Regions from separate parts of the Faecalibacterium sp. PGM34 genome, predicted to be linked through region 4. Evidence: a T-box and tRNA genes for the amino acid it is inferred to sense, from the RefSeq annotation. Region 4 holds a T-box; the other regions hold tRNA genes.

Evidence for each region. A T-box is a leader RNA that pairs with one kind of tRNA and senses whether it is charged. The one in region 4 lies ahead of ACXPUX_RS06910 (valine--tRNA ligase), so its partner is inferred to be a tRNA-Val.
Region 1: it has a tRNA-Val gene. The T-box ahead of ACXPUX_RS06910 (valine--tRNA ligase) is inferred to sense a tRNA for this amino acid. The anticodon was not compared.
Region 2: it has a tRNA-Val gene. The T-box ahead of ACXPUX_RS06910 (valine--tRNA ligase) is inferred to sense a tRNA for this amino acid. The anticodon was not compared.
Region 3: it has a tRNA-Val gene. The T-box ahead of ACXPUX_RS06910 (valine--tRNA ligase) is inferred to sense a tRNA for this amino acid. The anticodon was not compared.

Annotation. Positions count from the first base shown of each region.
Region 1 covers NZ_CM136898.1:149,748-156,959, reverse strand. Annotated here, with positions in the region: gene ACXPUX_RS00725 (LysR family transcriptional regulator) at 1-497, opposite strand, end outside; gene tsaA (tRNA (N6-threonylcarbamoyladenosine(37)-N6)-methyltransferase TrmO) at 510-1,208, opposite strand; gene ACXPUX_RS00715 (aspartate dehydrogenase) at 1,223-1,441, opposite strand; gene ACXPUX_RS00710 (LexA family protein) at 1,466-2,086, opposite strand; gene ACXPUX_RS00705 (hypothetical protein) at 2,279-2,542, shown strand; gene ACXPUX_RS00700 (hypothetical protein) at 2,539-2,832, shown strand; gene ACXPUX_RS00695 (FeoB-associated Cys-rich membrane protein) at 2,969-3,139, opposite strand; tRNA gene ACXPUX_RS00690 (tRNA-Val) at 3,411-3,487, shown strand; gene ACXPUX_RS00685 (LytR/AlgR family response regulator transcription factor) at 3,799-4,509, shown strand; gene ACXPUX_RS00680 (GHKL domain-containing protein) at 4,506-5,789, shown strand; gene ACXPUX_RS00675 (glycoside hydrolase family 2 protein) at 6,052-7,212, shown strand, end outside.
Region 2 covers NZ_CM136898.1:957,774-964,985, forward strand. Annotated here, with positions in the region: gene ACXPUX_RS04535 (hypothetical protein) at 1-733, opposite strand, end outside; gene ACXPUX_RS04540 (efflux RND transporter permease subunit) at 740-2,839, opposite strand; gene ACXPUX_RS04545 (TetR/AcrR family transcriptional regulator) at 3,105-3,707, shown strand; tRNA gene ACXPUX_RS04550 (tRNA-Val) at 3,786-3,861, shown strand; gene ACXPUX_RS04555 (HipA protein) at 4,034-5,113, shown strand; gene glpK (glycerol kinase GlpK) at 5,196-6,698, opposite strand; gene ACXPUX_RS04565 (LytR/AlgR family response regulator transcription factor) at 7,053-7,212, shown strand, end outside.
Region 3 covers NZ_CM136898.1:331,135-338,346, reverse strand. Annotated here, with positions in the region: gene ACXPUX_RS01725 (lipase family protein) at 1-1,303, shown strand, start outside; gene ACXPUX_RS01720 (PPC domain-containing DNA-binding protein) at 1,358-1,777, opposite strand; gene ACXPUX_RS01715 (DUF6019 family protein) at 1,840-2,031, opposite strand; gene ACXPUX_RS01710 (hypothetical protein) at 2,217-2,462, opposite strand; gene ACXPUX_RS01705 (hypothetical protein) at 2,477-2,983, opposite strand; tRNA gene ACXPUX_RS01700 (tRNA-Val) at 3,095-3,170, opposite strand; gene ruvC (crossover junction endodeoxyribonuclease RuvC) at 3,405-3,917, shown strand; gene ruvA (Holliday junction branch migration protein RuvA) at 3,970-4,581, shown strand; gene ruvB (Holliday junction branch migration DNA helicase RuvB) at 4,585-5,640, shown strand; gene ACXPUX_RS01680 (class I SAM-dependent methyltransferase) at 5,678-6,553, shown strand; gene ACXPUX_RS01675 (energy-coupling factor transporter ATPase) at 6,665-7,212, shown strand, end outside.
Region 4 covers NZ_CM136898.1:1,472,368-1,479,579, forward strand. Annotated here, with positions in the region: gene ACXPUX_RS06885 (GNAT family N-acetyltransferase) at 1-201, opposite strand, end outside; gene ACXPUX_RS06890 (bifunctional homocysteine S-methyltransferase/methylenetetrahydrofolate reductase) at 352-2,136, shown strand; gene ACXPUX_RS06895 (transposase) at 2,155-2,511, opposite strand; gene ACXPUX_RS06900 (transposase) at 2,520-2,927, opposite strand; gene ACXPUX_RS06905 (glycosyltransferase family 2 protein) at 2,985-3,971, shown strand; T-box leader at 4,007-4,236, shown strand; gene ACXPUX_RS06910 (valine--tRNA ligase) at 4,294-6,999, shown strand; gene ACXPUX_RS06915 (VanZ family protein) at 7,004-7,212, shown strand, end outside.

The DNA of each region.
Region 1 (7,212 bases), 1.3 Mb from region 4:
CACACCGGCTCCGGCACGTCCGCAGCCAGCACCAGCGCGGGCTGCAAAAGGGGCTGGTTCAGCGTGTAGACAAGGTCTACCTGATTGGTGCTCAGCAATTGCAGCATCTCGTCCGAGCTGGCGGTGTGCAGCACCAGCTCCACCTGCGGGCAGCGGGCGTGGTAGCGCTGCAACAGCCCCGGCAAAAAGGTGCTGCACACGGAATCTGCCAGCGCGATGCGCAGGCTGCCCCGCACCTGCTGGGCGGGCTGCAAGGCGGCCTGCGCCTGCTGGGCAGTTTCCAGCAGGGTGCGGGCGTAGCCTAAAAAGGTCTGCCCGGCATCGGTCAGACGTACCGTTTTGCCCACGCGGTCAAACAGCGGGGTGCCCAGCTCGGCTTCCAGCTGTGCGATTTGGGAGGACACCGCCGACTGCGAGTAGCCCAGCTGCCGCGCGGTGCGGGAAAAGCTGTGCAGCTCGGCGATGTGCAGAAAGGTATTGACAGTCCGCAGTTCCATGAACGGCTCCTTTTATAATAGGGTGATGTCCCGCACGGTGAGCTGAGCACCGTCCACGGTAAAATGCACTTCCAGCCCGGCAAACTCCATGCCGTATACCCGCTGCGGGTCGTGCTGATAGGAGGGGCGGGGGTCACTGGCAAGCACGCCCTGCAAAGCGGCGCGGTCGGCCTCCGGTACGGTCTGCCACAGCGCTTCCGGGCAGGACACCTCCAGATGGTGGGTGCGGGTCTGCCCGGTAAAGCCCTCGGCGGCATCCGGGTGGCAGTCCGCGTAGGGGATGTAGGGCTTGATATCGTAGATGGGGGTGCCGTCCATCAGGTCGGCACCGCGCACGATGAGCACCGGCCCCACGTCCGGGCGCTGCTCAATGGCTTCCAGCTTTACGCTGGAAAGCCCCAGAGGGTTCGGCCGGAAGGGCGACCGGGTGGCGAACACACCCACACGGGTGTTGCCGCCAAGGCGCGGCGGGCGCACGGTGGGGGACCAGCTTTCCCGCACTGCACCGGAAAACTGCCACACCAGCCAGATGTGGCTGAAATCCTCCAGCCCGCGCAGGGCGTCGGGGTTGCGGTATTCCGGGGTAAAGAGGATCTCGCCCCGCAGCTCTTCTACCAGCCCGCTCTGGCGCGGGATGCCGAACTTGGTGGGAAAGGCGGTGTGGATATGGGCAATGACCTTCAGGGTCATGGCTTCGGGTGCCTGCTGCATGATGAACTCCTTGCTCAATAAATCTTTTCAATAGGGCAGTCGGCGGGGATGCCGTACCGGCTGCGAAAGGACTGCAATTCCTGCGGGCTGCGGATCAGTTGCACCTCGGTAAAATGGCCGGTGTGCAGATCCTGAAACCCGGCCACCTGCTCCCCAGTGCAGATGCTGCACCGCAGCACCGGCTTCTGGGTGGCGGAGTCGTAAGCGGGGAACGCTTTCTTTTTGCCGAACACGGGCTGCTCCTTTCTCTCCTTATCTTATAGGCCGCGGCAAAGCCCCACGGCTTTACCCTCAATGTGCAGCTCCGAAAGCTGCTCTCCGGCGTAGAACATGGGCGGGCAGACGGCGGCGTTATCCGCCAGCAGCATCACAGCATCGCCCTGCCGGTGGAAGTGCTTGAGGGTGGCTTCCTCGCCCACCCGCACGGCGGCGATCTCACCCTGCTCCACCTCGGGCTGGCAGCGGATGCAGACGATATCCCCGTTGCAGATCGTGGGAGACATACTGTCGCCGTGGCAGGTCAGGGCAAAATCTGCGTGCCACGCAGCGGGCACCCCGATATAGCACTCGATATTCTGCTCGGCGGTGATGGGGGTGCCGCAGGCGATGGAGCCGATCAGCGGTACCTGCACCATGGCGGGCAGAGGCTCAAAGCCCGGGGGGCAGGCGCAGGGCGTGTCCAGCCCCAGCAGGGCGGCGGGGGTGGTCTCCAAAGCCTGCGCCAGCTCCTCTACTTTGGACTGAGGTAGGTCGTTGATGCCTTTTTCCAGCTTGGTGATGGAGGAACGGGAGCGGTAGCCCATGCGCCGGGCAAGCTCCTGCTGCGAAAGGCCCAGCTGCTCCCGGCGCAGACGGACACGGGTAGATAGATCGGACATGGCGGTTCTCCTGAAAACTATGGGTTGTAGCGTGAAACGCGGCTTTCTGCTTTGAGTATAGCAGAAAATTTCCTGAAAATCAACAATTGACGAGCGTTTTGGAAATTATAGGTTGACAGTTAATCAACAACAAAGTATAATACAACCAATGATTGTTGCAAATGCGATGAACTACAAAAAAGGAGCAAAGCCATGGCAAACACAAACCTGATCTACACTTACATCCAAGACAGTGGCTACAAGCTGCAATATGTGGCCAGTGTGCTGCACATCAGCAGCAACACCCTGCGGCACAAGCTGCTGGGCGAGACTCAGTTCAAGCTGGACGAAGCCGAGCGGCTTTCCACCATGCTGGGCCTGACGATGGCCGAGCGGGACGCCTGCTTTTTCGATGCCGAGAACCGGTTCTCGCGCAGTGCAACGCTGGAACTGCCCAAAAGGGGGAAGCGCCAGTGACGCAGGAACAACGCGACTTGACCCGGAACGCCCTGCGCAAGTACGGCGAGCGCCACTGGGCACGCACGCCGGAAAACCGCCGCTGGCAAAGCGCCATTGATGAGGGAATCGACTACTATCAGGTGCACGACCCCATGCGGGCAGATCTGCTGCGGATGCGTTTCTTTGAGCAGCGCCCGGAGGACGAGATCTTAGAGCAGCTGCACATCGGCCGCACTACCTACCAGAAGGCGCTGCAGGATCTTTTGAGCACCATCGCCGTCTATGCCGCCCAGCGCGGTGCGTTCTGAACGGAAACAACAGTGAAAAGTGCCCAAGAAAGGTCTGCGGACGTTTCTTGGGCACAAATTATAATCATTTTTCCGCAGCAATAGCGGGATAAAACAGGGCTGTTGCACCGTATTTCGTGCAGCAGCCCTGTTTGGGTTATTTCTTCTTGGCGTTCGGGTCCTCGCAATGGCTGTGGCAGGAAGCGCAGTTGCCGTTGCAGCCCTCGCCCTTCCAGCCGCCCTGTCTGGAGATCCAGACCACGGCCAGCGCAAACAGCACAGCCAATATTACCAGCGTGATGATCCCGCGAAGTGTCAGCATATTCATCCCTCGATTTCTCTTATGCAGCTTTCTGCCCCCAAGTATACACGATTTGCAGGCAAAGAGCAACAGCCTGCCGCACATTTTTTGTGCAGGGCGCAGCCGGTGCAGCTGCCCGGCGGTAATGTTGCACGCCCGGCACCCGGCATGGCGTTTTTGCTGGGAAGGAAAGTGTTTCGAAAAAAGTAAAATAATTTCAAATTAGGGCTTGCATTTCGGCAAAGGCCGTGCTATAATAATCACGTTCCAGTTCGGAGCGCACAACACAAGCGAATATGGAGGATTAGCTCAGCTGGTTAGAGCACCTGCATCACACGCAGGGGGTCTGGGGTTCGAGTCCCTAATTCTCCACCATACAGTTCGTACTCGAACCCGATTCTTTACGAAAAAGGGTTCGGGTACGTTTTTTGTTTATCGGAGGTTCTGCGGAAGAACTAATCGGAACGGTAAACGAGCAAAGGCAGGGTATCACTATGATAGTGGTATCCTGCCTTTTTGCTTTGCAGAAGGAAGCTTGCTTTGTGCGAACTTGGCCGCCCCTACAAGACGGGCGTCTAAAAACAACCTCGTTTCAAACAAAGGTTTTCCATTGCATTTCACAGAAAAGTATGTTTCAATAAAAAGAGTGATACGGCGATCAGACGCAGAGAGAAGGTGGGTGCAGGATGTTCAGAATCGCGATCGTGGAAGATCAGGAGGAAACGCGGGAATGCCTGAATCGGTTCGTTCGGCAATATGCCGAGGAGCAGGGGTTACAGGTGGAGATCAGCCTCATTGCGGACGGCTCCGAGATTGCAGAGCACTATACGCCGGGGTTCGACATCATTTTTATGGATGTGGAGATGCCCCGGCTGGACGGTTTTGCCGCTGCCGAAGCCATCCGGGCGGTGGACGCGGAGGTGGTGCTGGTCTTTGTGACCAACATGGCGCAGTACGCCATCCGGGGGTACGAGGTGGACGCGCTGGATTATGTGCTGAAACCGGTGAATTATTATCAGTTCTGCACAAAGCTCTCCCGCGCCATCCAGCGGGTGCAGCGGCGCAGAGGCGGGCAGGTGGTGCTGCAGCTGGCGGGCGGCGGCATCCAGCTGCTGGACACTGCGGATATCTATTATCTGGAGACCCGCAGCCGGATGCTGTACTACCACACCGCCAAAGGAGAATTTGCGGTGCGCGCCAGCCTGCAAAGCGCCGAAAAGCAGCTTGCCGAGTACCACTTTGTCCGCTGCAACCAGTGCTATCTGGTCAACCTGGCCTACGTCAAGGGCGTTGAAAGTGACTTTGCCCTTGTGAAAGACGACCGACTTGAGATCAGCCGACGGCAGCGCACGGCCTTTCTTACCGCAGTGGCGTCCTATATGGGAGGTGTGCTGTGACAACATCCCTGCTGAACAGCCTGCTCCGGGCGCTGCTGCGCTGGGGCGCGGCGCTGGTCTTTTGCCTGCCTTTACGGCATCGCTCCCATTTCTGGGCGCGTGCCTGTGGGATGCTGTTCCCGCTGCTTTTACTGGCACAGCTGCTGGATCCGCTGGCACAGTCCACAACACTGTGGCAGCAGCAGCTTTTGCTGCTGGTGCTTTATATTTCCTTTTTTGTGCTGCTGGCCGGGATGATCTACCTGTGTACGGTTATCAATAAAAAAGGTGCGATGTACTGCGCGGTGTGGAGCCTGCTCATCGCGCAGTGCGCCTACGAGGGCTGGTGCTTTCTGGAACTGTATTTTTCCCGGCATGGACACCCGCTGAATATGACTTCCCCTTGGGCGGTTCTGGTACAGCTGCTGTCCGGGACGGTGTTCTTTGGGGTGGTGTATGCACTGCCTGCCCGGCAGCTTCCCTATAAGGGGGAATACCATATCGGGCCCCGGCAGTTGTTCAGTTCATTTTTTATTGGGAGCCTGTTTATGGTGCAGGCAGCGGTTTTAAGCGATACCTCTATCGATTCATGGCCGCCCAGTCTGGTGGCTACGCTGGTTACCGGACAGCTCTATTTTCTTACATTATTGTATTTCCAGACAGAGCTGTTCAAGAAATCTGCCATGGAAAAAGAGATGAATGCCCTGAACCTGTTGTACGAGCGCCAGCGTCAGCAGTATCAGGTCGCCCGGCAGAATGTGCAGATCATCAACAAGCGCTGCCATGAACTGAAGGTGCAGATCGCCGATCTCCGCAAGCTGTCGCCCGAAGCGGTGCCGCAAGAGCGCATCGAGGAGGCCGAGCGCGCAGCCCGCCTTTATGATGCGAACTGCAACACCGGCAACGAGGTGCTGGATGTGGTGCTGACCGAGAAGAGCCTGCTGTGCGAGTCCCGGGGCATCCAGCTGAATGCCGTGGCAAACGGCAGCTGTCTGGGTTTTATCGAGGCAGGGGATCTGTACGCGCTGTTTGCCAATGCACTGGATCATGCCGTGGAAAGCGCGGTGCAGACTGCCCGCCCGGAGTGCCGTGTCATTGACCTGCTGGTCTGTGTGCGGCAGGGCTTTGTGGTGGCGAATATCATCAGCCCGCTGCGCCCGCCGGAAAAGCAGGCAAACCGCTCCGCACAATACGAGCTGAAGGTGATCCGGCGTATCGTGCAGAAGTATAAAGGCACGCTGACCCTGGAAGAGCAGGGCGAATTCTTTGCGGAAAAGATCATCTTCCCGCTGCAAAAATAAGTTAAGAAACCGGCAGCCGCCGCAGAATTTCCGAAAACGGAAGTCCTGCGGCGGCTTTCTTTTTACGGCGTGTTAGATACATCTGCTTGTGAAAAATATACAAATATATTGGTTTACATTTGGAAGCAAAAAACCGAATGCGCACGCAAAACGACCGATTTTCGCGGGCATCTTGCGAAATGCGGTCGCTTTGATAAAATAACAACGAAAGAAAAATGCACGGAAAAATTACCGGAGTACAGCGAAAAACAGGAGGAATCGAATGCGCAGTATTGCAAAGCTTATGAAGGACTGGCAGTTTACCGGCCCGGACGGCGTGACCGCTGCCGTAGCACTGCCCCACACCTGGAACGCCCAAGACGGTCAGGATGGCGGTAACGATTACTGGCGGGGTACCTGCACCTACCGCACCAGCTTTGCAGCACCGGCCTTTGACCCGGCACAGCAGCAGGTCTGGCTGCAATTTGAGGGTGTCAACGCCAGCGCTGCTGTGCTGCTGAACGGTCAGCAGCTCTGCACCCATGACGGCGGCTACTCCACCTTCCGGGCAGAGGTCACGGAGCTGCTGCAGGCAGAAAACCAGCTCACGGTGCAGGTAGACAACAGCGTCAACGACCGCGTTTATCCCCAGAAAGCAGACTTTACCTTCTACGGCGGCATCTACCGGGATGTGAGCCTGCTGGTGGTGAACAAAAACCACATTGCGCTGGGACACTTTGGCGATACCGGTGTGAAGATCACCCCCGCCCTGAAAGAGGGCAGCGCCGACATTCAGGTGGAAACGCTGGTGGAAGGCGAGGGCACCGTTGCGGTGGAGCTGCTGGACGCCGAGGGTAACTTGGTTGCAAAAGGTGAGAGCGAAAATGCTTCCCTCCATCTGGATGCTCCCCACCTGTGGAATGGCGTAAAGGACCCCTACCTGTACACCTGTGTGGTTCGTCTGATGCAGGACGGCAAGCCGGTGGACGAAGTGACCACCAAGGTGGGTCTGCGCAGTTTCTCGGTGGATGCAAAGAAGGGCTTTTTCCTCAACGGCAAGCCCTACCCCCTCCACGGCGTTTCCCGCCATCAGGACCGCAAGGGTCTGGGCAATGCCATCACCCGGGAGATGCACGATGAGGACATGGCGCTGATCCGGGAGCTGGGTGCAAACACCGTCCGCTTGGCGCACTACCAGCACGACCAGTATTTCTACGACCTGTGCGACCGGTACGGCATGGTGGTCTGGGCAGAGATCCCCTATATCTCCGAGCATCTGCCCAACGGCCGGGAGAATACCATCAGCCAGATGAAAGAGCTGATCCACCAGAACTACAACCACCCCTCCATCGTCTGCTGGGGCGTGTCCAACGAGATCACCATCTCCACCAAGGACAAGGCGGATATGCTGGATAACCACCGGGTGCTCAACGAGTTGTGCCAC
Region 2 (7,212 bases), 510 kb from region 4:
CGCAGGCCATCATCACCTGCGGGCAGGTCAGTTCAGTGACATCCGCTTCCACCGTGATGGTGTCCTGCAGATAGTCCTCGATGGTATCCAGCTCGTCCGGCAGCAGACCGGACAGGGAGTCCTTCACGCCCGGCAGGGTGACAAAGGCAGCCACATTGCTCTTGGCGGCGCTTTCCACCAGACCGTGGGCAGCCACCACGTTGGTGGCATCCTGCCCGAAGATCACGCCCACAGCGGTGACCAGCGGGGTGACGATGGTGCGGTCGGTGCCGTTCACGTTCACGGTGCCGGTCTCATTGTTCTTCAGGGCGATGGTCATGGTCAGATGGCCGCTCTTGCCGATCAGATCTTCCAGTGCGGCTTCCTGACCGTCCAGTGCGTAGGTGACGGTAGCCTGAATGGGCAGGGCGCGGTTCGTGTCACCCTTATAATACACATCGGTATCATCGGTGTTCCACACCAGCTTTTCGCCGTCCTGTGTAAACTCGGCACTGCTCTCGGTGTTCTGGATGTTGGTCAGGGTGCTCTGGTCGGTCACCTTGGACAGACCGGAGGCACTGTAAACGTGCTCGCTGACGGTGGTGCTCTGGATGGAGCCATCGGCGTTCATCACAGAGTATACGGTCTCAGACTTGGTAAAGCTGCTGCCGCCTGCGGCAAAAGCCGGGGCTGCACAGCTGGCGGCGAGGGCAACTGCCAGCGCCGCACTGGCGAAACGAAGCGATTTTTTCATAACGCATTACTCCTTTTCAGACTTCTTGGCGTTGGCAGATTCAGGTACCATCCATTTCAGGGTGGTGTGGCGGATGATCCAGTCACACAGCATCAGGGCGGCGGGCAGCACCACCAGAATGACCAGCATACTGATCAGAGCGCCGCGGGAGATCAGCAGGCAGATGCTCCGCAGCAGCTCCATCTTGCTGATGGCAGCCACGCCGACCGTCGCGGCGAAGAAGGTCAGACCACTGGTCAGGATGGACTGGCTGCAATGCTCCAGCGACTGCTGGGCAGCTTCCTTGGGGGTGCGGCCAAAGGCGCGCTCCTCGTGATAACGGGTGGTCATCAGGATGGAGTAGTCCACGGTAGCGCCCAGCTGGATGGTGCCGATGACGATGCTGGCGATGAAGGGCAGCTGCGTACCGGTAAAGTACGGGATGCCCATATTGATGGCAATAGCGGCTTCGATGCTGGCGACCAGCAGCACCGGAATGGAGATGCTCTTGAAGGAGATGGCGATGATGACCAGAACTGCCATGATAGACCAGACGTTGACGTTCTTGAAGTCCACGTCTGCAACCTCGATCAGGTCTTTGGTCATAGCACCTTCACCGGTGATGACGCCCTCGGGATCTACGTTTTTGACCAGACCGATCATCTCGTCCAGCTGGCTGTTGATGGCATCCGTGCCGGTCTTGTAGGAGCTGTTGGCCAAAATCAGCTTGTAGCCGCCGGACTGCAGGATCTCCATCACGCTGTCGGGCAGCAGCTCGGTGTCAAAGCCGGGGCCGGTAATGGAGTCCAGACTTATCACCTGCGTGATGCCGTCCACCTCCTTCAGCTCGTCGCACAGGTCGGACACCTGCGTAGCGGTCAGATCGTCATGCACCAGAATAAAGTGGCTGGTGGTCATGCCGAAGTCCTCGCCCAGCTTGTTGGTGCCCACGATGCCGGTCAGGTCCTGGGGCAGGGAATCGAACAGGGTGTAGTACACGCTGGTCTTGTTCTGCGCAATGGCAAAGGGGATGAGGATGAGGATAAACACGACCACGATGGGCACGGAATGCTTGGAAACAAAGTAGCTCAGCTTGGTCAGCTTGGGGATGACGGTGCGGTGCTTGTATTTTTCCACCCACTTATCAAAGGTAAGGATCAGGGAAGGCAGGATGACCACGGTGCAGATGACGCCCAGTGCCACGCCCTTTGCCATGACAAGGCCGATATCGCGGCCCAGCGTCAGGCGCATGGCGCACAAAGCAAGGAAGCCTGCAATGGTGGTCAGGCTGGAAGCGGAGATGGAGGTCATAGTCTTGCAGATGGCGCTGGTCATGGCCTCCTCATTGGAGGAGCGCAGCTCCTTTTCTTCCTCATAGCGGTGCAGCAGGAAGATGGAAAAGTCCATTGTAACGCCCAGCTGCAGCACGGTGGCCAGAGCCTCGGTGATGTAGCTGATCTGCCCCAGAAAGATGTTGGTGCCGAAGTTGTACGCGATGGGGAACAGCAGACCCAGCATGAACAGCAGCGGGGTGAGGGTGCTTTCCAGCGAGAGGAACAGCACCAGCAGGCTGGCACCCACGGCGATCAGGATGTACATGGGCATTTCCTGATTGACCAGCGCCTTGGTGTCCTGCAGAATGACGCTCAAGCCGCCAAAGAAGCAGTCCTTGCGCAGCAGCTTTTCGATCTGCGCGACCGCATCCATAGTCTCGTCGCTGGCGCTGGGTGCGTCGAAGCGGACGATCAGCATGGTGGAATCGTTCTTGCCGAACATGAACTGCTGCATATCGGCAGGCAGCATGGCGGTGGGGATGTTGGGGTCGATCACATCGCTGAGCCAGAAGGTCTGGGTGACGCCGGGCACGGCTTCTATCTCCTTTTTCATAGCGATGAGTTCATTGGTTGGCAGGCCCTCTACCGTGATCATACCGGTGGAGGCCAGATGGAAATCGTCCTCAAGGGTTACCTCGCCGATCATGGAGTCCAGATCCTGCGGCAGGTAGGTGAGGATGTCATAATTGATGCGGGTGGCAATGGCGCCGATCGCGGAAGGGATCAACAGCAGCACGGCCACTGTTAAGATCAGCTTGCGCAGACGCACGATGCCTTGTGCGATCTTTTTCATGAGAACCCTCCAGAATAGAAAGTTGATTGGGAATGTCCGCAAAACTGACTGTCGGTCATCTTCCGGGCAAACACTATTATATCCACCCCGGACAGTGTGTCAAGCAGGAAAAGTGACTGAAAGTCAGTTTTTTTATCATCGGCAAAAAATTGTATAGCAAACCGGGCTTGCACAAACGGCCAAGGACTGCTAAACTAAGGTACGCAGACCGGACGCAGCACATACCTGCGTCTAAATTCAGAGAAAAGAGGAATCTACCCATAGCATGAGCACCGTGGAAGGGAAGAAGCAGGAAAAGCGCCGCGCCCTGCTGGATGCAGCCTACGAGCTGTTTCTGGAGCGGGGCACCGCCAAGACCAGCGTGGAGGATATCACCAGCCGGGCAAAGGTGGGCAAAGGCACGTTTTATCTGTATTTTCAGGATAAGGGCGCGGTGATGCAGGCGCTGCTGGGGCGGGTGAGCTACCAGCTGCTGAGCGATGCCTGCCTTGCGGTCGAGCAGCACCCCGAGCTGCCCGACTTTACCGCACAGGTGGTGTTCGTCATCGACCATATCATCGAGGCTTTGCGGCAGGACGTGCTGGTGCTGCGGTTCTTGGAGCGCAACTTCGTCTGGCCTGGGCTGGACCAGATCGAAGCCAGCAGGGAAGCCGAGCCCCTGATGCGCAAGCTGCTGGCCATCGTGCTTTCCAGCCCGGAGATGGCCGGACGCACCGAACGGGAGGTCTACCAGCGCATCACCGCCCTTGGCAGTATGTGTATGTCGGTATGCTATTCCAGCATTCTGGAGGGCAAGCCGGACAACATCGACGCCATGAAGCCGGTGCTGTACGATATCATCCGCCGGGCGCTTTCGCCGGAAAAGTAAAAAAAGAACGCATAAAAAGCATAAAAGGTCTTGCTTTTTGCAAAAAGCTGTGGTAAAATATCCAAGTCGATATGACATGGACGGTTAGCTCAGCTGGTAGAGCATCTGCTTGACGTGCAGGAGGTCACAGGTTCGAGTCCTGTACCGTCCACCAAAACAAGAGCCTCTGACTTAGGTCAGGGGCTTTTTTGTTGCGCCCTGTCAGAGCAGGGCAGTACACCCGCCAGCTGCAAAAAGCTTTCCGCGCCAAAAACCACCTTGGCAAGAAGGATATCCATGCTATAATAAGGATACAGCAACATCTTTTGACCGAAAGGAGCTTCGTGATGCACTATCTCCTGCTGAACAAGGACACCGTCTGGCTTGCATTTCATTGCGAGCAGAACGAGTACATGGAAACCGCTGCACAGGAAGATCTTTGGTACACCGCGCAGCGGCCTTTCGGCTATACGAACCTGACGGATTTTCTGGAGCGCCGCAAAGCGCCCAAGCACCGGGCGCACATTGCAGCGCTGCTGAAGGAATACGGCTGCGATACGCTGGAGGGCTATTTGAATGTGACCCATGCGCTGTCACTGAACGATACCTTCTGGGTCAGGACAGCAGATGCCGACCTGCAATGGCGGGACGTTTCTCTTTATCAGAACCCTTTCAACGAGATGATCTCGCAGGCTGCTTTTGACGGTTCTGTGTCCAGCACGAGCTTCTCGTCCACCTCCCCGGAGTTCAGTACAGACGGGCAGTACGCCAAATGCTGGGTGCGGGAGAAGGACACCATTCAGCTGTATAAGACCGGCAGCGTATTCGGCATGGAACCGGTGTCGGAGTATCTGGCTTCTCAGCTGGCAGTCCCGCTTTGCCCGGGAGCGGCAGTCTATGACCTCGGTTTCCACCACGGGGAGCTGATCTCCAAGTGCGCCCTTTTCACCAGCGAACGCTACGGCCTTGCCAAGGCCGCTGTTCTGACAAAAGACCGGACGATCGCCGGATTTCTGCACTATTTTGAAGGCATTGGAAGCGGCGATGCCTTCCGGCGGATGTGCATTCTGGATGCACTTATCCTGAATACCGACCGGCACAGCGGAAACTTTGGTGTCCTGTTCGAGAACGACACGCTGCAAGTCCAAAAAATGGCACCCGTTTTTGATAACAACCGCAGCTTGCTGTTTGATTTGGACAACGACCAGCTGAAAAATACGGAATGGTGCATCCGGCACTGTTCTCCGCGGCTTGGCACTGATTTTATTGCAACCGCGCGCGGACTTCTGACCGACAGCATCCGTGCCGATCTGGAAAAGCTGCGGACGTTCCATTTTACCGGCCACCCCGTGCTCTCCATCGACCCGGAACGGCTGGAGCGGCTGGACAGCATCCTGCAATTCCAGCTGGACAAAATACTGGCATAACAAACCCCCGGCAGGCTATCACCATCACGGTGGCAGCCTGCCGGGGGTATTATACTGTTATGCGGTCAAAAGCTTTCTTGCCTTACGCCTCGTGCTCGGCCCAGTCCTGACTGCGGCCCACGGCCTTGTGCCAGCCCTTGACCAGCTTTTCCCGCTGGACGGCGTCCATTTTGGGCTCAAACAGCTGGTTGCAGCTCCACAGGTGGCTGATCTCCTCCCGGCTCTTCCACACGCCGGTGGCAAGGCCGGCCAGATACGCCGCGCCAAGGGCGGTGGTCTCCCGGATGGCGGGGCGCAGCACCTCCTTGTTCAGGATGTCGGACTGGAACTGCATCAGGAAGTGGTCGCGGCTGGCACCGCCGTCCACCTTCAGGGTGCTGATGGTGATGTCGGTGTCCTTTTCCATGGCCCACATCAGGTCGGCGCTCTGGTAGGCGATGGATTCCTCGGCCGCGCGGATGATGTGGTTCTGGGTGGTGCCGCGGGTAATGCCCAGAATGGCACCCCGGGCATACATATCCCAATAAGGTGCGCCCAGACCGGTAAAGGCGGGCACGATGTACACCCCGCCGTTGTCCGGCACCTTCTGGGCGTAATACTCGGAATCGCAGCTGTCTTGAATGAGGTGCATCCCGTCCCGGATCCACTGGATGACCGCGCCGCCCACAAAGACAGAGCCTTCCAGCGCATACTCCACCTCGCCGTCAAGGCTGATGGCAATGGTGGTGACCAGACCGTTCTTGCTCTGGTAGATCTTGTTGCCGGTGTTCATCAACAAAAAGCAGCCGGTGCCGTAGGTGTTTTTTACATCGCCGGGCTTAAAGCAGCCCTGCCCGAACAGCGCAGCCTGCTGGTCGCCTGCAATACCGGCCACCGGCACATCCACGCCCTGAATGCTGGTATAGCCGTACACCTCGCTGGAGTCCTTCACGCTGGGCAGGATGCAGCGGGGGATGTCCAGTGCCTTGAGCAGGGTGTCGTCCCAGTCCAGTGTGCGGATGTTGTACAGCATGGTGCGGCTGGCGTTGGTGCGGTCGGTGACGTGCACCTTACCGCCGGTCAGCTTCCAAACCAGCCAGGTGTCCACCGTGCCGAACAAAAGCTCCCCGGCCTCGGCCTTTTCCCGCGCACCGGGGACGTTGTCCAGGATCCACTTGATCTTAGTGGCAGAGAAATAGGCGTCCGGCACAAGGCCGGTGTTTTCCCGGATATAGTCTGCCATGCCGGGGGTTTTGAGCAGCTCGTCCACAAGGGGCGCGGTGCGGCGGCACTGCCAGACGATGGCATTATATACCGGGCGTCCAGTGTTCTTGTCCCACAGGATGGTGGTCTCGCGCTGGTTGGTGATGCCGATGCCCGCAATGTCCTTGGGGTCTACGCCGCTCTGGGCGATGACCTCGTTCATCACGCCGTACTGGCTGGACCAGATCTCCATAGGGTTGTGCTCTACCCAGCCCTGATGGGGGTAGATCTGCTCAAATTCCCGCTGTTGGACGCAGACGATGTTCTGCTCGTTGTCAAACAGGATCGCCCGGCTGCTGGTAGTGCCCTGATCCAATGAGAGGATGTATTTGGTCTGGCTCATGATCTTCTCTCCTTGCTCTGAAGCTTAAGCGCAAAACAAAAAAGAGCGCAACAAACAAAGCTATCTGCTCTGTCTGTCGCTCTCCTGCTCTGCGCAAACATATTCTGTGCTTATTGTACACGCTCCGCAGGCAAAATACAAGCTTCAGCGCGATTTTTAGACGTTCTGCACAAGGGGGCCGCCCTGCCGTTGAACACTCTGCCGAATAGGGGTGCAATGCAGCTGCCGGGGATGTAAAAAGCTTGCAAATTTGCGAAAAAGACGTGACGAAACGGCGCGGATGTGGTATCGTTAAGGGGTAGACTTTTTTGTTCGGAAAGGATTTCTTTGCTATGACCAGGATCGCTTTCTGTGATGACAATGCCGCGCTGCTGCATCAGATGCAGGATTTTCTGGAGCAGTACCGCACCCTGCGGGGGGGCGCAGCTGGAACTGTTCCCTTATACAAAGCCCACGGAGCTTCTGGCAGATATCGAGGCCGGGGTGCGCTTTGACGTGCTGCTTTTAGATGTAC
Region 3 (7,212 bases), 1.1 Mb from region 4:
TTGTCCATGGGAGAGCGACCAGCGCTATTGGATGGAGGGCGAGGTCGGCCGCGCCGACCATATCCGGGACGCCTTTGCAAAGCTGGGCTTTACCGAGGTGCAGCTGTTCAACTATACCCACAGCCTGAACAACACCCCGGACACTGTGGCCTGTGCCATCGCCCGCAAAACGCTGGTGCGCGGCGGAAGACAGGTGACCATCATCGGGGCGTTTTTGCGCGGCTCCGGCTACGGTGCCGAGTGGTCCGGCAACCTTCATGCGGGGCCCGGCAGCGCCCATACCGGCTTTGTGACGGCGGCGCGGCAGCTGGTTGAAAAAATACGCGGATACGTTCAGGCATCGGCAAAGCGTCAGCCGCTGGGCACTTTGAAGCTCTGGATGGGCGGGTACAGCCGGGGCGGCGGCGTGACCAACCTTGTGGCGGCGCGCCTGCCCGCCGTGCTGCCGCAGTTGGAAAAGAAAAACACCTACGTCTATACCTTTGCCGCTCCGGCAGCCCTGACGGCGGCAGACTGCCCCGATTTACAGCAGGATTTTAACAACAACCACGCGGCAGACGGCAGCCTGAAAAAGAACTGGGGCACCAGCAATATCTTCAATATCGTTTCCAGCGGCGATGTCATCCCCCGCATTCTGCCCGCAGAGTGGGGATTTTACCGCAACGGCAATGACCGCTTTCTGCCCTCCACGGTCATCCCGGAGGAGCTGGAGAAGCTGAACGACCGCAGCGCACGGATGGAGGGCACGCCGATGGACTTCGGGCGGCTGGCGGTCACCGAGGAGACCGATGCCGTGCTGCAATCTATGCTGAACCTGTTCTGCGACCGTCAGACCTACTACGAGGATTACGAGGACGCCATGCGCTGTATGCTGCAATGCGCCAACACCCGCTCGGAGGCGGAGGTGACCCGGGGCATCGTACGGGGCGATACCGCCGTGGTGGCGCAGCTGCGCAGCATGGAGCTGATGCGGCGCTTCCCGCAGGAAAAGGTGGAGCGCTGCGTACAGGCAGCCTCGGCGCTGAGCCGTCCTGTACTGGAAAAGCTGGGCAGCGCGGTGCCGCTGCAGGCGCAGCAGGTCGTCATCCCCATGCTGGCGGTTGGTCTGTGCTTTGAATTGCAGCCGGATACTGTGCAGCTGGTGGCAGACTTTGTCCTGTCCACCATCACGGTAAAGGGGCAGCTGAGCGGCATGCTAAAGACGGTGATGTGCCACTTTCAAGAAAACTACATCACCGTGCTGGAATCCTACGACCCCGCCGACCACGGTATGGAGCCCTACACCCGGCAGGAGGAGCTATAAGCAAAAGGCCGCTGCGCAAACATCGCGCAGCGGCCTTATTTTTTACAAAGCAGCTCAGAACTTGAACAGGTTCAGCCCGGTAACGGGGTCGTACTGGCGGTCTACCGTTCCGTCCAGAACATCCACCACCATCTCACAGGTGGCGCTGACCACCGCCCGGTTCAGATGCCCGCCGAACACCTCACCCTTGTCGTTGCCGGCGCTCATGTGCAGGTGGGCGTAGAATTCACCGTTCATGGTGTTGATGGTGCCAGTCAGGGACACGATCTCAAAGCTGCCGCTGAAGGTGTTGGCGTAGTATTTCTTCTCCGCTACATTATATACGCCCACCGTGAAGCTGTTGGCGGCGCCCAGCGCCTGCACAGCGGCAAGGCGGATGTTTTCCTTCAGGGCAAGCTCTTTGACCTGTTCAAGAATCTCCTCGTCCTTGTCGATGCGGACAATGATCTTATTGCCAAAACGTTTGTATTCCATGGTGAAGGTTCTCCTTTATGTGGTTTTTTGTGCGCTGTTCTTTGCCGGGAACGCGTGCAGCTTTATTGCTCTTCTGAATCTGATCCGAGTTTTTCCAGTTCTTTTTCGTTTTGGATATCTTCATCGGTTTTCTCTCCCGTGATAGCACGGTAAGCTTCTTTGATGCCGTTTCTCACTGCCCATTTGATAACGTAATACAGCGCGATCAAAATAACAATTGCGGTTCCACCGCTGATACCTAATTCATTCCACATGATTCGCCCCTCCAAATTCCGATTTGTTGAACTAAGCCGAGTATATCACACCCGCCAAGGAAAGAACACCCCCGATAAGAGTGAAATTCCCGGTTTGCTGTTCCGGGCTGGCGAACGACAACAAAAAATCCCCAGACCGAATGGTCTGGGGATGTGGTGGAGCATTGTCCAAGGCAGTCGAACCTTCAGGCGGGCATATCGTTGCTGCGGTCAGAGCGCTTCAAACCGAGAAACGGCGGCACTTCGGAACGCTTCAGCCCTTGTTCGTGTGCTTTTTTCAGTTGGTATTCGTGCAGGGCAATGCTGTCCAGCAGATCACGCTGATTCTGGGAGACTGCATAGTAATCAACGCTGAACCGTTTGCAGACTGCACTGAGTTGGTCAAGCATTTCAACAGCAGTAGGGGACATTCGTTTGACCTCGATATCCATAGGAGCACCACCTTTCAGGAAAGATATGTATTGAAAAGAGAAAGCGCCGCATTATCGGCAACCATCAACATGATCGGTCCACCGGACTGTTTGGCAAAGACCTGAATTGCGCCAAAATCCCGGATATAATGTTTTGCGAGTTCATCCGTCTTGGCTTCAAAGGTGACAACACCATTTTTACCGGAATCAATGGAAAGCTGGATGCCGAATGCGATCATCATGCGCCCAATATCCAGATATTTGCGTTTTGCAGTTAACGTAGGGTTACTTTCTGGGTGACTTTCGATGTATTCAATATACACGAACATACTGGCTTCTGTTTCGCGGTAAGCACCCAATGCTACGATTTCGCCGCCTTCGGTCTTGGCGGTATACTTTTCCAGTGCGGGATCACCGATGAACTCGCTTGTCCAGTCGGTCTGCCAACTCTCTTGGGTCGCTGCAAGGTCGGCAGAAGTTGATTTTTCGATTTCAACCGGAATCTTATTGCCCGTATCGGATGCTATGACAAAATACTGCAAAATTATAGTGCCCACCTTCTTTCAGTTTTATTATAACGAAAATACGGTGGATTTACAAGCGGTGCAGCACCCACCACAAACAAAAAACCCAGACCGAATGGTCTGGGGATGTGGTGGACGGTACAGGACTCGAACCTGTGACCTCCTGCACGTCAAGCAGATGCTCTACCAGCTGAGCTAACCGTCCATATTCTGTTTTGCTGAAATCAGCTAGATTATAATACCATAGCCTGTGACAAAAAGCAAGGGCTTTTTTCAAAAATTGTAAAACTTTTTTGAAAAAAGCACCCCGGAACCCGGCTTCTGTGCGGTGCAGCGCGGGTTTTGGGACGGCGGGCGACAGCTTTCTTGTTGCCCCCAACCAGACGTTGTGCTATAATAGAAAACTATAATAGGAGTAGTGTCGGAAAGGGAACGCAGCATGAGAGTTTTGGGCATCGACCCCGGTTACGCCATCGTGGGCTGGGGCGTGGTGGAGTATGCGGGCAACCGCTTTGCGCCGGTGGATTTCGGCGCGGTGTGCACGGACGCGGGCGTGCCGTTTGAACGGCGGCTGGACGAGGTGTATACCGGCATCAAGGAGGTCATCGAACGCACGCAGCCCGAGGTGCTTGCCATCGAAAAGCTGTTCTACCAGCACAACCAGACCACCGTGATCGGCGTAGCTGAGGCGCGCGGGGTCATTCTGCTGGCGGCGGCGCAGGCGGGGCTGCCCATCTACGAGTACACCCCCATGCAGGTCAAGCAGGCGGTCACCGGCTATGGCAAGGCCGTGAAAAAGCAGGTGCAGGAGATGACCCGGGTGCTGCTGCATCTGCCTGCCGTGCCAAAGCCGGACGATACCGCCGATGCGCTGGCCATGGCCATTACCTTCTGCCATACCAACGGCAACCAGCTCAACCGCTACACCCGCCGGGTGGCGGGGCCCATCTGACCGCATACCACAGCCGCCCTGCGGGGCGGCGGGTCTTGACTGAGAGGATTCTATGATCTACTGTCTGACTGGAAAAATCGTGAAAAAAAGCCTGAACGCCGTGGTGCTCAGCTGCGGCGGCGTGGGTTACTATACCCAGTGCCCGGCCAGTGTGGCGGGGGCACTGCCCGGTGTGGGGCAGGAGGCTACCCTGTACACCGTGATGAGCGTGACCGAGAACGATGTAAGCCTGTACGGCTTTGCCACCGAGGAGCAGCAGGCCTGCTTTGAGATGCTGACCGCCGTGTCCGGCGTGGGCCCCAAGGTGGGGCTGGCTATCCTCAGCGTCATGGAGCCGCAGCGGGTGGCGCTGGCCATCTCGGCGGTGGACCACAAGGCCTTTAAGGCTGCTTCCGGCGTGGGGCCGAAGCTGGCGCAGCGCATCGTGCTGGAACTGAAGGATAAGGTGGCGCGGGGCTTTGTGGACGGCATCTCACTGGAGGATGTGGCGGGCTCTGCCGCCGACACGCCCGCGACTCAGAGCAGCGCACAGGCCATTGCGGCGCTGGTGTCGCTGGGGTACAGCCAGAGCGAGGCGGCGCTGGCCATCGCAAAGATCGACGCCGCGCTGCCGGTGGAAGAGATCATCAAGCTGGCCTTGCGCAGCATGGCAGGCAGGAGGTAAGCAATGCAGGACGATACCGCGCTGTACGGCGCAAAAATGATGCAGCCCGTCATGACCCCGGCGGACAGTGAGGAAAATAACCTCCGCCCGCAGCATCTGGAGGACTACATCGGGCAGGAAAAGGCCAAGCAGAACCTGAAGATCTATCTGGAAGCCGCCAAGCGCCGGGGCGAGCCGGTGGATCACATTCTGCTCTATGGCCCGCCGGGTCTGGGCAAGACCACGCTGGCGGGTATCATTGCCAACGAGATGGGGGTGCAGATCCGCATCACCAGCGGCCCTGCCATTGAAAAGCCCGGCGACCTTGCTGCCCTGCTGACCAACCTGCAGGAGGGCGATGTGCTGTTCATCGACGAGATCCACCGCCTGTCCCGGCAGGTGGAGGAGGTGCTGTACCCCGCACTGGAGGACTACGCGCTGGATATCATGATCGGCAAAGGCCCCAGCGCCCAGAGCATCCGCATCAACCTGCCCCGGTTCACGCTGGTGGGCGCTACCACCCGCGCCGGACAGATCACCGGCCCGCTGCGCGACCGCTTTGGCGTGCTGCTCAAGCTGGAACTGTACAGCCCGGACGAGCTTTCCCGCATCATCATGCGGTCAGCGGGCATTCTGGATCAGCCCATCACCCCGGAAGGCGCTTACGAGCTGGCAAAGTGCAGCCGGGGCACGCCCCGCGTGGCGAACCGCTTTTTGAAGCGCATCCGCGACTTCGCCACCGTGCTGGGTGACGGCATCATCGATCAGGACGTGGCGCTGCTGGGGCTCAAGCGGATGGACGTGGACGCACTGGGTCTGGACGAACTGGACCGCAGCCTGCTGCGTGCCATCATCGAGATGTACAACGGCGGGCCGGTGGGTCTGGAAACGCTGGCTGCCGCGCTGGGCGAGGAGGCCGTCACGCTGGAGGATCTGTGCGAGCCGTATCTGATGCAGATGGGCTTTTTGACCCGCACCCCCCGCGGACGCTGCGCCACCCGCCTTGCCTACGAGCATCTGGGTATGAAGGCCCCGGAGACCGGCAGCGCCGAGGAAAACGGCCAGCAGAGCCTGTTCTGACCTATCATATAAAGGAATTAAACGGAAGGAGGACGCTATGCGCCCTGCAGATACTTGGAAAGACTACGAACTGCTGGATGCCACCGACGGCAACCGGCTGGAACGCTGGGGAGAGACCCTGCTCATCCGCCCCGACCCGCAGGTGGTGTGGAAGACCCCCAAGCAGAGCCCCCTGTGGGCAAAGGCAGATGCCATCTACCACCGCTCCAATCAGGGCGGCGGCGAGTGGGAATACCGCCGCCGTCTGCCGGAAAAGTGGAAGATCAGCTGCGGCGAAGGGGAGGATAAGCTGACCCTCATCGTCAGCCCCACCGGCTTCAAGCACACCGGCGTGTTCCCGGAGCAGGCGGTCAACTGGGCGTGGTACCAGCAGAAGATCCGCGCCGCGAACCGCCCGGTGAAGGTGCTGAACCTCTTCGGCTACACCGGCGGCGCTACGCTGGCCTGCGCCGCTGCCGGTGCCACCGTCTGCCATGTGGATGCCTCCAAGGGCATCGTGGCATGGGGCAAGGACAACGCCGTGGCAAGCAGCCTGACCGATAAGCCCATCCGCTGGCTGGTGGACGACTGCGCCAAGTTCGTGGCGCGGGAAAAGCGCCGGGGCAACACCTATGATGGCATCATCATGGACCCGCCCAGCTACGGGCGCGGCCCCGGCGGCGAGATCTGGAAGCTGGAGGACTGCATCTACGACCTCATCAGCCAGTGCGAAGAGGTGCTCAGCGATACCCCGCTGTTCTTTGCGGTCAACAGCTACACCACCGGCCTGTCCCCGGCGGTGATGGAGTATATGCTCAAAACCACGCTGGTGCCCCGCTTTGGCGGCAAAACCAGCTGCGATGAGATCGGCCTGCCGGTGTCTGCCACCGGCGGCGTGGTGCCCTGCGGCGCCACCGCCATTTGGGAAGAATGAAAGTAAAGTATTATCTCAGTCACGGCGACAGCCGTGACTGAGATAAATATATGCTAAGAATGGGGTACAGCCCTTTTCGGAGGGGCGCACCACCAGAAAGAGAAACAAAGCATGAGTGATACGATTTTAACTGCTGAAAATTTGAAGTTCCGCTACGATGCTGAGCAGCCGGTCTACGCGCTGGACGGCGTATCCGCGCAGGTGAAGCGCGGGGAGTTCGTGGCGGTGCTGGGTGCAAACGGCTGCGGCAAATCCACGCTGGCCAAGCACTTCAACGCCATTTTGCTGCCCGAGAGCGGCAAGGTGTATGTGGAGGGCATGGATACCGCAGACGAGGACAAGCTCTACGATATCCGCCAGACCGTGGGCATGGTGTTCCAGAACCCGGACAACCAGATCGTTGCCACCGTGGTGGAAGAGGACGTGGCCTTTGCGCTGGAAAACCTCGGCGTGCCGCAGGACGAGATGCGCCGCCGTGTGGACGACTCCATGAAGATGGCGGGTATCTACGAATACCGCGAGCGCGCACCCCACAACCTTTCCGGCGGTCAGAAGCAGCGCGTGGCGATTGCCGGTGTGGTTGCCATGCGCCCGGACTGCCTGATTTTGGACGAAGCCACCGCCATGCTGGACCCGCGCGGCCGCGAGCAGGTGATGCA
Region 4 (7,212 bases):
ATCGGGGTTCGGATACAGCTCCGCCCACGCCGAAAGCAGCTCCCGGGTCTCGGCGGGGCTTTTGTGCGGTTCCCAGCGCAAAAACCGGGTCACAGCCGGGTCATTTGCCCAGTTTTCGTACATCTGCGGGGCATCCTGCGGCAGCAGGCGGCGCAGCAGCAGCCGGTCGGTCTCCAGTTCAAGTGTGCCGGTGTGGCGCATGATCCATCCTCTCCCTTTTATAAAAATTCACTCCTAATATAGCACAAAAATAGCTGCGCCGCAAGCGAAATCAAGAAAAGCGCTTGACCGGATGGGTGAACTACGATAAACTGAAAAATGAAATCTTTTTATAGGAAAGGGAAAGTATCGATGTTAGATGTGCGCAGACTGTTAGCCCAGCGGCCGCTGCTGTTCGATGGCGGCATGGGTACCTATTATAAAGCAAAACCGGGGCAGGAATGCGAGCAGGCAAACCTGACCGACCCCGAGGGCATTCTGGCAGTGCACCGGGCGTATCTTGCTGCCGGAGCGGACGCCATCAAGACCAATACCTTCAGCCTGCCGCGTCTGGCGGCGGCGCAGCAGCCGGGCTGGGAGCAGCTGGCAGATGCGGGCTGGCAGCTGGCAGCAAATGCTGCCGGGGAGACCGGCGCGGCGGTGTTTGCCGACCTTGGCCCCGCACCGGATACCGAGAACCTCCCGGCGGCGCAGGTGTATCTTGCCGTGGCAAACCGCTTTGCGCTGCTGGGCGCACGGAATTTTCTGTTCGAGACCCTGAGCGCAGAGGACGGTGTGCTGGAAGCGATTCGTGCGCTGAAGCAGACTGTGCCGGAGGCCTTTGTGCTGGTATCCTTTGCGGTGCTGCCGGACGGCTACACCCGCGAGGGCCGCTATTGTGCAGAACTTGTGCGCCGCATGGCGCAGAGCGGCGTGGTGGATGCCGTAGGCCTGAACTGCGTGTCTGCCCCGGGCGCGATGCGGGCGCTGGTGCAGCAGCTGGGAGATGCAGGGCTGCCGCTTTCGGTCATGCCCAACGCAGGCTACCCGGTGGTGGCGCGGGCACAGGTGCGCTATCAGGGCAAGCCGGAATATTTTGCCCGGGAACTGAGCCGCCTTGCAACCGAGGGCGTGCGCATTCTGGGCGGCTGCTGCGGCACAACGCCGCAGCACATCGCTGCCCTGCGCACCGCGCTGGATGCTCTGCCGGAAACACTGCCCGCCGCCCCGGCGGCAAAGCCCGCAGCTGCGGCAAAGCCTGCGGTGGAAACGGACGATGCCTTTTTGCGCAAGCTGCGCGCCGGGCAGCGGGTCATTGCGGTGGAGCTGGACTCCCCCAAGGATGCTGACCTGACTGCGTATCTCGAGGGTGTCCGCCGGCTGCAGGCTGCCGGTGCCGACCTGCTGACCATTGCGGACTGCCCCATTGCCCGGGCGCGGATGGATTCCTCGCTGGTGGCCTGCCGGGTGCACCGGGAGCTGGGCATGAACGTGCTGCCCCACATGACCTGCAGGGACCGCAACCTGAACGCCACTAAGGCGCTGCTGCTGGGACTGTACGCCGAGGGCGTGCGGGAGGTGCTGGCCATTACCGGCGACCCCATCCCCACCGCCGAGCGGGACGAGGTGAAAAATGTGTACCAGTTCAACTCCCGCAAGCTGGCGCAGTATATCGTGTCGCTGGCAGGAGAAGGACGGGAGATGCCCGCACCCATCACGGTGTTCGGTGCGCTGAACCTGAACGCCCGCAATTTTGAGGTAGAGCTGCGACGTGCCGCAGAAAAGCTGGAAAACGGCATGAGCGGCTTCCTTACCCAGCCGGTGCTGTCGGCACAGGCGGTGGAAAACCTGAAAAAAGCCCGGGAAATGCTGGGCGAGCGGGCAAAGATTCTGGCAGGCATCCTGCCGGTGGTCAGCCAGCGCAACGCCATCTTTATGGAAAACGAGGTCAACGGCATCCATGTGGACGAGGCCATCATCCAGAAGTTTGAAGGGCTGGACCGCGCCGCAGGCGAGGAGCTGGGCTTGGAAGTCTCGGTGCAGGCAGCTAAGGCGGCTGCGCCCTATGCGGACGGCTTTTACCTGATGACCCCCTTCAACCGGGTAGCGCTGATGGAGCGGCTCATTGCCCGCCTGCGCACCGAAGTGACGGACTGAGAACCCGTACCAATAAGTTCAAAACCGAGCAATAAGAGTTCGTAGAGCGGCGATCATGCACATAGCCTGAGCTGATACAACTGTAATCTCATAGTCTTTGGAAAGGCGTCTGGAATAGTTGATCCATGCCAGGGTACGTTCTACGATCCATCTCTTCGGAAGGATCGTCCACTCGGGCTTAATTCTCGCAGAAATGTCAACCTCCAGCCCCAGAGTCTCTTTGACATCCTTCTCAAAAGTCTTGCGGTAACCGGCATCTGCGCAAAAGCGCCGGATGGAGGGATATTTCTCGACCGCCCGTTTTGCAGCAAGAATCCCGGCTTTCGTATCATGAATATTGGCAGCATGTACTACGACAGCGAGCAGGTTGCCCATTGTATCAACTACAATGTGTCTTTTTCGTCCTTTCGTTTTTTTCCACCGTCAATTCCACGCTCCTGAGCCGGACCAGTTGTTTTTACACTTTGTGAATCAATGATTCCATAAGTCGGCTGCGCTTTCTTGTCTGCCTGTTCCCTTGTCTGGGCAACCAGTGCTGCCAGGAGCTTCTCCCATAGCCCGCTTTTGACAGCTGCATGATAAAAGTTGGACACCGTGGTATACGGCGGAAAGTCATGGGGAAGATTACGCCATTTACAGCCATTCTCTACAAGGTATAAGACTGCATCCACAAGTTCCCGTTTTTCCCACTTGCTTTTATGCCCTGCAGGGGGAAAGAGAGGGGCAATCATAGCCCACTGGCTGTCCGTCAAATCGCTGGCGTAATGCTTTCTTTCGTTTTTGATAATCATAGCCACATTATACCACATTTTTGATTATTGGTACAGCTTCTTAAAAAGGAGAGCCGGATGAATAAAGAAAAAATCCCCCTGATCTCGGTGATCGTACCGGTCTATAAGGCGGAAAAGTATCTGCCCGCGTGTCTGGACAGCCTGCTGGCGCAGACCTACCGGAATTTTGAGCTGATCGTTGTAAACGATGGCTCGCCGGACGGCTGCTGGCAGATCATGCAGCGCTATGCGGCGCAGGATGCCCGGGTGCGCATTTTCTGTAAGGAAAACGGAGGGGTGTCCTCTGCGCGCAATTTTGGGCTGGAGCAGGCAAAGGGCGAGTACATCGGCTTTGTGGATTCTGATGATCTTGTGTTGCCGCAGTATCTGGAATGGCTGTACGATGCTTTGTGCAGCTGCGGTACCCGGATGTCCATGTGCCGCTACCGCAGCATACAGGAAAACGAGACCCTGTGGACGGTAACGGAATGTCCGGCACCGCAGAGGATCACGGCGGAAAACTACTCGTGGATGCGGGAATGGAGCGGCGGGCACTGCTGGCGGATGCTGACCCACCGGGAGCTGCTGCAGGATATCCGCTTTGACCCGGCGCTGTTCTACGGGGAGGATGCCCTGTTTTTTGTGACAGAATTTCTCAAGGCGGGCAGTATGGCGTTTTTGAACTGCCCGCTCTATGCCTACCTTGAGCGTCCGAGCTCTGCCGTGCGGCAGGAGCCGAGCCTGCGTTTTTACACGGCGGCACTGGCATGGGAACGGGTCTGGCAGCTGGTAAAGGGGCAGCCGGAGCCCTTCCGCAGCACTACGGAGCAACGCTGCATCATGTCCTGCGCCGAGGTGTATTTCCGGCTGGTCAACCAGCCGGAGCGGGACCCGGAAAAGGAAAAAACACTGCTGGAGCTGGCAAAGACGCACTGCCGCGCTGCATGGAAGATCCCGTTGGAGCACAAAAGCCAGAAGCTGCAGGCGCTGATGGTGAGCTACTGTCCGCATCTGGGTGCAATGGTGTGGAAGCTGGTGCGTTGGGTGAAAGGTTTGAAAAACTGATTGACAAATCCTACAAAAAACGCTATATTCTTTTTATAAATGCGTTGAAAAAGAGTGTGCATCGTCTGGAGCCGCACAGAGAGCCGGGGGCAGCTGAAAACCCGGCGGGATACCGGCGGGGCACTGTCACTTTGGAGCAGAAGCGGTGAGCTGAGCCGGTAAGCCGCTTTCGGGTCTGCCCTACGTTACAGGGGCATCAAGGGGCGCGGAGCTTTCCGCGCAATTTGGGTGGTACCGCGGTCATGTATTTACAGCCGTCCCATGGAACGCTCCGTGGGGCGGCTTTTTGCGTCCCACTTCATCAAATTTTTGGGAGGACACTATGAAAGAGCTTGCAAAGCAGTACGATCCCAGTCAGGTGGAAGATCGTATCTACCAGTTCTGGCTGGACGGCGGCTACTTCCACACGAAGGCCGATCCGGACAAGAAACCTTATACCATCGTCATGCCGCCGCCGAACGTTACCGGTCAGCTGCACATGGGTCATGCGGTGGATAACACCATGCAGGATATCCTCATCCGCACCAAGCGGATGCAGGGCTATGCCGCCCTGTGGGTGCCCGGCACCGACCACGCTTCCATTGCTACCGAAGCCAAGGTGGTGGAGGCTATGCGCGCCGAGGGCCTGACCAAGGAAATGGTCGGCCGCGACGGTTTTCTGGAGCGCGCATGGGCATGGAAAACCAAGTACGGCAACCGCATCGTCAGCCAGCTGAAAAAGCTGGGCAGCAGCTGCGACTGGGAGCGCGAGCGCTTTACCATGGACGAGGGCTGCTCTGAGGCTGTCAAGGAAGTGTTCGTGCGCCTGTACGACAAGGGGCTGATCTACCGCGGCAACCGCATGGTCAACTGGTGCCCCCACTGCAACACCTCCATCTCTGATGCCGAGGTGGAGTACGAGGAGAAGGACGGCAGCTTCTGGCATCTGCTGTACCCGGTCAAGGAGACCGGCGAGATGCTGGAGCTGGCCACCACACGCCCCGAGACCATGCTGGGTGATACCGCTGTGGCGATCAACGGCGAGGATCCCCGCTACGCGCATCTGCACGGCTGCCATGTGGTGCTGCCCCTGCTGAACAAGGAGATCCCCATCGTCTGCGATGAGCACGCCGATATGACCAAGGGCACCGGTGTCGTGAAGATCACCCCCGCCCACGATCCCAACGACTTTGAAGTGGGTCTGCGTCACGATCTGCCCATCGTGCGCGTGTTTACCTACGACGGCCACATGACCGGCGCTGCCGACAAGGCTGCTGCCGATGCTCTGTTTGCCGCCGGTAAGAACACCGTCAACGAGCCTCAGGTACTGGACTGCGGCAAGTACGCCGGTATGACCACGCTGGAAGCCCGCAAGGCCATTCTGGCTGACCTGAAGGAGGGCGGTTTCCTGAAGGAGATCGAGCCCCTCAAGCACGAGGTGGGCACCTGCTACCGCTGCCACTCCACCATCGAGCCCATGGTGTCCAAGCAGTGGTTCGTCAAGATGGAGCCGCTGGCAAAGCCCGCCATCGAGAGCGTGGAGAAGGGCGAGATCAAGTTCGTGCCCGAGCGCTTCACCAAGAACTATATGAACTGGATGAAGAACACCCGCGACTGGTGCATCAGCCGTCAGCTGTGGTGGGGCCATCAGATCCCGGCTTGGTACTGCGACGACTGCGGCGAGACCGTGGTGGCAAAGTCTGCTCCCTGTGCCTGCCCCAAGTGCGGCAGCGCAAAGCTGACGCAGGATCCCGACACGCTGGATACCTGGTTCTCCTCTGCCCTGTGGCCCTTTAGCACGCTGGGCTGGCCCAACGAGGACAGCGCCGACCTGAAGTATTTCTACCCCACCAACACGCTGGTCACCGGCTACGATATCATCGGTTTCTGGGTCAGCCGCATGATCTTCTCCGGTCTGGCTTATACCGGCAAGGCTCCCTTTGATACGGTCTGCATCCACGGTATCGTCCGCGACAGTCAGGGCCGCAAGATGTCCAAGAGCCTTGGCAACGGCATCGACCCGCTGGAAGTCATTGCCCAGTACGGCGCAGACGCTCTGCGCTTTATGCTGGTGGATGGCTCCACCCCGGGCAACGATATGCGCTATATCGAAAAGAAGGTGGAGGCTGCCCGCAACTTTGCCAATAAGCTGTGGAACGCTACCCGCTTTGTGCTGATGAACCTGCCCGAGGACTTTGAACCGGGTCTGCCCTGCGAGGAGCTGCTGGACATGAGCGACAAGTGGGTGCTGACCAAGCTGAATCAGGTCGCCGGTGCTATGACCGACAATCTGGAGCACTACGAGATGGGTCTGGCAGCCGCCAAGATCAACAGCTTTATCTGGGACGTCTACTGCGACTGGTTCATCGAGATCGCAAAGCCCCGCCTGAACTCCGGCGATGCACAGCAGGCCGATACCGCCCGCCGCGTGCTGGTGTATGTGCTGGACAAGGCCCTCAAACTGCTGCACCCCTTCATGCCCTTCATCACTGAGGAGCTGTATCAGGCTCTGCCCGGCTCTGCCGAGACTATCATGACGCAGGCGTGGCCCACCTTTGACGCTGCTCACAACTGGGCAGCCGAGGAAGAAGCCTTTGAAAAGGTGATGGATTATATCAAGGCTGTGCGTACCATGCGCACCGAGATGAACGTGCATCCCGCTAAAAAGACCAGCATGATCATCGAGACTGCCGATGCTGCCCCCTTCCAGAACGCACAGGTCTATCTGGCCAAGTTCGCCTTTGCCACCGATGTGACCTTTACCGAAAAGTACGAGGGCAGCACCGACGGCATGGTGCAGGTGTCTACCCACGCCGCCCGCGGCTTCATCCCCATGATGGAGCTCATCGACCGCGAGAAGGAGCTGGCACGCCTGAACAAGGAAAAGGCCAAGGCTGAAAAGGAAATGGCCATGTTCGGCAACCAGCTGAACAACCCCAAGTTCGTGGAGCGTGCCCCGGCGGCTCTGGTGGAGGATATCCGCAATAAGTACGCCAAGAGTCAGGACAAGCTGGCCAACATTGAGCAGAGCATCAAGGCTCTGGGTTAAAATAGTGGAATACAATAACAAAGAACGCACCTCGCTGTGGGTCATGGCCGGGCGGGTGGTCTTTACCGCTGCACTCATCGCCTGCATTTGGTTCATCTTTTCCAACTCCATGGCGGTGGCTACGGTCTCTTCCGGCGCAAGCGGTCGGGTACTGGCGTGGATGCGCATTATTCTGCGCCGCTTGGGGCAGCCGGGGCTGGCAGAGCATCTGAC